DNA from 2 places in the Pseudomonas sp. MYb327 genome. Region 1 is predicted to be linked to the other one. Evidence: predicted binding sites of a transcription regulator. Region 1 holds the regulator's gene; the other holds the start of a gene.
What was found. The regulator FliA, encoded in region 1, starts transcription of late flagellar genes. The targets are predictions, from matches to a motif close to CTAAAGTTTNNNNNNNNNNNGCCGNTAA.
Positions count from the first base shown of each region.

Region 2: ABVN21_RS24080 (methyl-accepting chemotaxis protein) is a predicted target of FliA. The motif match lies at 2,123-2,150, and genes of this name have one in related genera.

Region 1 is NZ_CP159258.1:717,288-720,888, forward strand. Features, by position in the region: gene flhF (flagellar biosynthesis protein FlhF) at 1-121, shown strand, start outside; gene fleN (flagellar synthesis regulator FleN) at 238-1,068, shown strand; gene fliA (RNA polymerase sigma factor FliA) at 1,065-1,805, shown strand; gene ABVN21_RS03225 (chemotaxis response regulator CheY) at 1,972-2,343, shown strand; gene ABVN21_RS03230 (protein phosphatase CheZ) at 2,363-3,151, shown strand; gene ABVN21_RS03235 (chemotaxis protein CheA) at 3,199-3,601, shown strand, end outside.
Region 2 is NZ_CP159258.1:5,338,086-5,341,686, forward strand. Features, by position in the region: gene ABVN21_RS24070 (NorM family multidrug efflux MATE transporter) at 1-993, opposite strand, end outside; gene ABVN21_RS24075 (LysR substrate-binding domain-containing protein) at 1,152-2,072, shown strand; gene ABVN21_RS24080 (methyl-accepting chemotaxis protein) at 2,259-3,601, shown strand, end outside.

The DNA.
Region 1 (3,601 bases):
GCGTCGTCATCAGTTGGTTAGCCGCGCCGTCAGCGTGCAAATGCAGGAAGAACCCAGCGAAGAAGCCATGGCTGACATGTTCGCTGACATCTACCACAGTCCGACCAAGCAGGTTGGCTGAGGTAAAAATGAATAGTTTTTGTACCTACATCGATGGTCTGCCATGCATTGTTCCGGTTGAGAACGCGCAGCCAGTAATGTGGCCTCCGTCTATGCAAGACAAGGTAAAGAAATAACATGGGCAGCATGCATCCCGTACAGGTGATCGCGGTGACCGGCGGCAAAGGTGGCGTCGGGAAAACTAACGTGTCAGTGAACTTGTCCCTGGCTTTGGCTGAGCTTGGCCGGCGCGTCATGTTGCTGGACGCCGACCTGGGCCTGGCGAACGTCGACGTTCTGCTGGGACTGACACCCAAACGTACTCTGGCCGACGTGATCGAAGGCCGCTGCGAACTGCGCGACGTGCTGTTGCAAGGACCGGGCGGTATCCGCATCGTTCCGGCGGCTTCCGGCACCCAGAGCATGGTTCACTTGAGCCCGGCGCAACACGCCGGTCTGATCCAGGCTTTCAGCGATATTGGCGACAACCTCGACGTGCTGGTGATCGACACCGCTGCAGGTATTGGTGACTCGGTAGTCAGTTTCGTACGCGCTGCGCAAGAAGTGTTGCTGGTGGTCTGCGACGAGCCGACTTCGATCACTGACGCCTACGCATTGATCAAATTGCTCAACCGCGATTACGGCATGAATCGTTTCCGCGTCCTGGCCAATATGGCCCAGAGCCCGCAGGAAGGCCGTAACCTGTTCGCCAAACTGACCAAGGTCACTGACCGCTTCCTGGACGTCGCCCTGCAATACGTCGGCGCTGTGCCGTACGACGAAAGCGTGCGCAAGGCCGTGCAGAAGCAGCGCGCGGTCTACGAAGCGTTCCCGCGTTCCAAGTGCTCGCTGGCGTTCAAGGCCATCGCCCAAAAGGTCGATACCTGGCCGCTGCCAGCCAACCCGCGCGGGCACCTGGAGTTTTTCGTCGAGCGCCTCGTGCAACAAACGGCAGGACCCGTGCTATGACGGCCAGCGGTTACAACCTCTACAAGAAGTCGGCGCGTGACGCGCAGTACGAGCTGATCGAGCGTTACGCGCCACTGGTCAAACGCATTGCCTACCACTTGCTGGCGCGCCTGCCGGCCAGTGTCCAGGTCGAAGACCTGATTCAGGCCGGGATGATCGGCCTGCTTGAAGTATCAACAAAATACGACGCCAGCAAAGGCGCGAGTTTCGAAACGTACGCGGGCATTCGAATCCGCGGCGCCATGCTCGATGAAGTGCGCAAAGGGGACTGGGCGCCACGTTCGGTCCACCGCAATACCCGGATGGTCAGCGATGCTATTCGCTCGATTGAAGCTAAAACCGGCCGTGACGCTAAAGATCACGAAGTTGCGGCCGAACTCCAATTGAGTCTCGACGATTATTACGGGATTTTGAACGACACCCTCGGCAGCCGATTATTCAGTTTCGACGATCTGTTGCAGGACGGCGAACACGAAGGGCTGCACGAGGATGGCGCGAGTGCTCATCTCGAGCCGTCACGCGACCTGGAAGATGAACGCTTCCAGGCGGCGCTGGCGGACGCGATTGCCAATTTGCCGGAGCGTGAGCGACTGGTGTTGGCGCTGTACTACGACGAAGAGTTGAATCTCAAGGAAATCGGTGAAGTCCTGGGGGTTAGCGAATCTCGGGTCAGCCAGTTACACAGCCAGTGCGCGGCCCGTTTGCGGGGGCGTTTGGGAGAGTGGCGAGCGCGCTGAAGGCAGTGTGGGGGCACTGCGACGTGGCTGGTGGGGTGTTGAACCGCGCCGGTCTCGATCCGTTGTACTCCAGACAGTCATCGAGTGCTTTGCCAGATTGATTGAAATGGCGCGTCCAGGTGCTGGGCGCGTTTTAGTCTGCTTGGAGGTCGAATTGGACAAGAACATGAAAATCCTCATCGTTGATGACTTCTCAACGATGCGGCGGATCATAAAAAACCTGTTGCGTGACCTTGGGTTCACCAACACGGTCGAGGCCGACGATGGCACCACGGCCATTCCGGTGCTCAACAGCGGGAGCATCGACTTTCTGGTGACGGACTGGAACATGCCTGGCATGACCGGTATCGATCTGCTGCGCCACGTGCGTGCCGATGAAAAACTCAAGCACTTGCCAGTGCTGATGGTGACCGCTGAAGCCAAGCGCGAACAGATCATCGAAGCAGCCCAGGCCGGTGTAAACGGCTATGTAGTCAAGCCCTTCACGGCCCAGGCGTTGAAAGAAAAAATCGAGAAGATTTTCGAACGCATCGGTTGAACTGCGCCACGGGGGAGCTATGGGGCATAACGAATCTTCGCAGGGCGATTTTGAATCGACCCTGAAAAAACACGCCGTCGAACTGGTCGCGAGCCTTGAAAAAGGCAGGTTTGGCGATGCTGTGCAATTGATCCATGAGCTCAACCAGACCCGTGACCGCGGCCTGTATCAGGAAGTGGGCAAGCTCACCCGCGAGCTACATAGCGCGATCGTCAATTTCCAGATTGACCCGAACATGCCGCAAGCCGAGGAAGTGTCGCAAATCACCGACGCCACCGAGCGTCTGGGGTATGTGGTCAAGCTGACCGAGGCTGCTGCCAACCGCACCATGGACCTGGTGGAAAACGCCACGCCACTGGTCAACAGCCTGGCTGACGAAGCCCAGGCGTTGAGCACGGATTGGGGACGGTTCATGCGCCGCGAAGTCGGCGCCGAAGAGTTCCGCGAACTGGCTCGGCGAGTCGATGGATTCCTGGCACGCAGCAGCGCAGACAATCGCGCTGTGTCGAGCAACCTCAACGACATTCTGCTCGCCCAGGATTATCAGGACCTCACCGGTCAGGTGATCAAGCGTGTGACCCAACTGGTCACCGAAGTTGAAAGCAACCTGCTCAAGCTCGTGCTCATGGCCAGCCAGGTAGACCGCTTCGCGGGCATCGAACATGACCGTGAAGCGATGCTTGCAGAAAAAGATCCACAAAAACATCTCTCTCAGGGTGAAGGTCCGCAGATTCATGCCGATAAAAGAGAAGACGTTGTGTCCGGTCAGGACGATGTGGACGATTTGCTATCCAGCCTGGGATTTTAGATTTTCAGGTTTTTTAGGTTTTTAGACCTGTTAGGAGCACACCATTAATGAGCTTCGGCGCCGATGAAGAGATCCTTCAGGATTTCCTGGTTGAGGCCGGCGAGATTCTAGAGCAACTGTCCGAGCAACTGGTCGAGCTGGAAAGCCGACCGGATGATGCGGACTTGCTCAATGCAATTTTTCGCGGTTTTCACACTGTAAAAGGGGGCGCCGGCTTCCTCCAGCTCAACGAGCTGGTGGAGTGCTGTCACATCGCCGAGAACGTGTTCGACATCCTGCGCAAGGGTGAGCGTCGCGTCGACTCGGAATTGATGGACGTTGTTCTCGAAGCGCTGGACGCGGTGAACAGCATGTTCAGCGAAGTCCGCGAGCGCAGCCCGATCACGGCTGCCACACCTGAATTGCTTGCTGCCCTGGCACGTCTGGCCGAGCCGCAATCGGCTGACGAGG
Region 2 (3,601 bases), 1.5 Mb from region 1:
CATGGCAAAGCACAGCATCGCGGCCGCGCCGAAGGCGATGCCGACACGTCCGGCCAGCCGCGCGTCCAGCAGTTGCCCGGCGCCGTAGTGCTGGCCGATGCGCATGGTGATCGCGTAGGAAATGCCCGCCGGGACCATGAACGCCACTGAGACGATTTGCAGGGCGATCTGATGTGCCGCCAGTTGCGTACTGCCCATGGTGCCCATGCACAGCGCCGCGAACGCAAACAGCCCGACCTCCACCGCGTAAGTGCCGCCGATCGGCAAGCCCAGGCGCCACAACTCCTTCAGGTATTGCCGGTTAGGTCGCGACAGGCCCTTACGCAGCGGATAGGCGTCATAGGCGGGATGCCGACGAATGTGCCACGCCAGCGCCAGTGCCATGAGATTGGCCACGATCGCCGTGACCAGGCCGATGCCCATCAAACCGAGCTTAGGCAGGCCGAACATGCCGGTGATCAACGCATAGTTGAGCAGGAAATTGGCCACCGTACCGCCCAGGCTGATGACCATCACCGGTGTCGCGCGACCGATGGCGCTGGTGAAACCACGCAAGGCCATGAAGCTCAGGTAGCCGGGCAGGGCGAACGGCAGGAAGATCAGGAACTGTCCGGCCGATTGCACGTTGCTCTCGGTCTGGCCGAACAGCAGCAACACCGGTTTCAGATTCCACAACAGCAAACCGGCCACCAGCGCCATTAACCACGCCAGCCACAGTCCGGCCTGGGTTAACCGGGTCGCGCCGACAATGTCGCCCGCGCCCTGACGGATCGCCACCAATGTGCCGACCGCAGCAATCACGCCGATGCAGAAAATCGACACGAACGAATACGTCGCCGCGCCGAGTCCACCGCCAGCCAAGGCTTCGGGACTCAGGCGCGCCATCATCAAAGTGTCGGTGAGGACCATCAACATGTGCGCCAACTGCGAGGCAATCAACGGCCCCGCCAGCCGCAGGATGGCCCAGAGTTCAATACGCGCTGGATGCTGCATGATCATCACGCTCGAATGTCAGAGAGAACAGGAAAGCGTCGATTCTCGGCGCTCTGCGGGGTTTGCACAAAGGGATAAAAAGGATAGGTGGCATGAGTCAAACTCATGCTGGCGAGATTCTGCTAGGGTGACGCCATTGCGCTATAGGAACTTTCCCAATGTCACGTCGGCTTCCTCCCTTATATGCCCTTCGCGCATTCGAAGCGGCGGCGCGGCACAGTTCATTCACGCGCGCCGCCGAAGAGCTGTCGATCACGCAAAGTGCGGTCAGTCGACATATTCGTACACTCGAAGAGCATTTTGCCTGCCGCTTGTTTCATCGCAGTGGCCGCAATCTGCAACTGACCGAGTCGGCCCGGATGTTGTTGCCGGGCATTCGTGAGGGCTTCACCGCGCTGGAGCGGGCTTGTAATACCTTGCGCGCCGAAGACGACATCCTGCGCATGAAAGCCCCGTCGACCCTGACCATGCGCTGGCTGCTTGCGCGCCTCAGTCGCTTCCGTCATTTGCAGCCGGGCAATGAAGTGCAATTGACCAGCGCCTGGATGGATGTCGATTCGGTGGATTTCAATGATGAGCCGTTCGACTGCGCGGTGTTGTTGAGCAACGGACATTTCCCGCCCGACTGGGAGGCGAGTTACCTGTTCCCCGAGGAGTTGATCCCGGTGGGTGCGCCCAATCTGCTGAACGATCAGCCTTGGGACGTGGCGCGTCTGGTGAACACCGAACTGCTGCACCCGACTCCGGACCGCCGTGACTGGCGCAACTGGCTGGAGCGCATGGGGCTGGCCGAGCAGGTGTCGCTCAAGGGTGGGCAGGTGTTCGACACGCTTGAATTGGGGATGATCGCCGCGGCCCGAGGCTACGGCGTGTCCATGGGGGATTTGCTGATGGTGGCGGAGGATGTGGCACAGGGGCGTCTGAGTTTGCCGTGGCCGACCGCCGTTGCCAGCGGTGAGAAATATTACCTGGTCTGGCCGAAAACCCGTCCTGGCGGTGAGCGGATGCGCCGCCTTAGCGACTTCCTGCAAAACGAAGTGAGGGCCATGGAATTGCCCGATGTCGAGCGCTTGAGCTGAAACGATGAACCCGCCGCAGTAGCGGCCTTGAGCCATATCCCGGTTAAATGCTCAAGTATTCCCGCCAGCCGCCGAATATCTGCACATGGAACCTTCGTGCAGGTTCGACGTTTTCCCATTATTAGAAAATTAATGCTGAGTGTGCGCTGAGATCAGGATGATCCGGTTGCTCGGCCAGGAGCTGTCATGTCTCAACCTCGTGCCCGGATCGCTTCACAGCTAGGTCTTGCGCTTGCCGTGATACTGGCGATCGTCATCAGCGGCAGTACCTTGTTCGCCCTGCGCTCGCTGGACACGGCCAATCTGGCCACTCGCGAAGAGCATCTGGCCAGTGAGGCCCGGTTGTTGGCCGATCAATTGAGCACCTTTCACGGCACCCTGCGTGAAAGCACCCAGCGCCTGGCCGGGCTGTTTGAAAAGCGCTTCAGTGCCGGTTTGAGTGTGCACCCGGAAGAGCCGGTGGCTGTCGCGGGTACGCAGACCCCGGGTCTGCACCTGGGCAGCGAAGTGCTGAACAACAATTTCAACGAAGTGGACCAGTTCAAGCAGATGACCGCCGGTGTGGCCACGGTGTTCGTGCGCAGCGGTGAGGATTTCATCCGGGTCAGCACCAACGTCACCAAGCAAGACGGCAGTCGTGCCATCGGCACTGTGCTCGATCATGCGAATCCGGCCTACGCCCGATTGATGGCGGGGCAGAGTTACGTGGGTCGGTCCCTGTTGTTCGAACGCTTCTACATGTCGCAGTACACCCCGGTGCGTGACAGCAGCGGCAAAGTCTTTGCGGTGCTGTACGTAGGTTTCGATTACACCGACGCGCAGAATGCCCAGTTCGAAAACCTCAAGCGCTTCCGCATCGGCCAGACCGGCTCTCTGGCGTTGCTGGATGAGCAAAATAAATGGCTGGTCCCGATTGCTGGTGTGCAGGCGCTGGATCAAGCGGTCCCGGCCGTTGTGGCGCTTGCGAAGACCCCGGGCAAGGGCAGTTTCTGGAGCGACACGTCGCAAGACTTCTACAGCATTGCCGTGCCGTTCGAAGGCGGGCCGTGGTCGGTGGTGGCAAGCATGCCGAAGACCGAAATCAGCGCTGTGACCTGGAGCGTCGGCATTCAGCTGGCCATCGGCAGTCTGTTGGCGATGTTGATCGCGGTCGGTTCTGCGGTCTGGCTGCTGCGCAGCAAATTGGCACCGCTGGGTGATCTGGTGCGTCAGGCCGAAGCCTTGGGCGCCGGTGATTTGAGCGTACGCCTGAGCGTGTCGAGCAATGATGAAATCGGCCAGTTGGCCCGAGCCTTCAACCAGATGAGCCAGGCGTTGTCGACCATGGTCGAGCACATCCGTACCGCTTCGATGGAGGTCAATAGCCGCGCCCAGGCCTTGTCCGGTTTGTCAGGCGGCGCTTATGAAGGGATGGAGCAGCAATCCGGCGAAATCACCAGCATGGCGGGCGCTGTGGAAGAGTTCAGCGCGACTTCCCTGAACATCGCCGACAACATGGGCAGCACCCAGCGTCTGGCCCAGGAAAACGC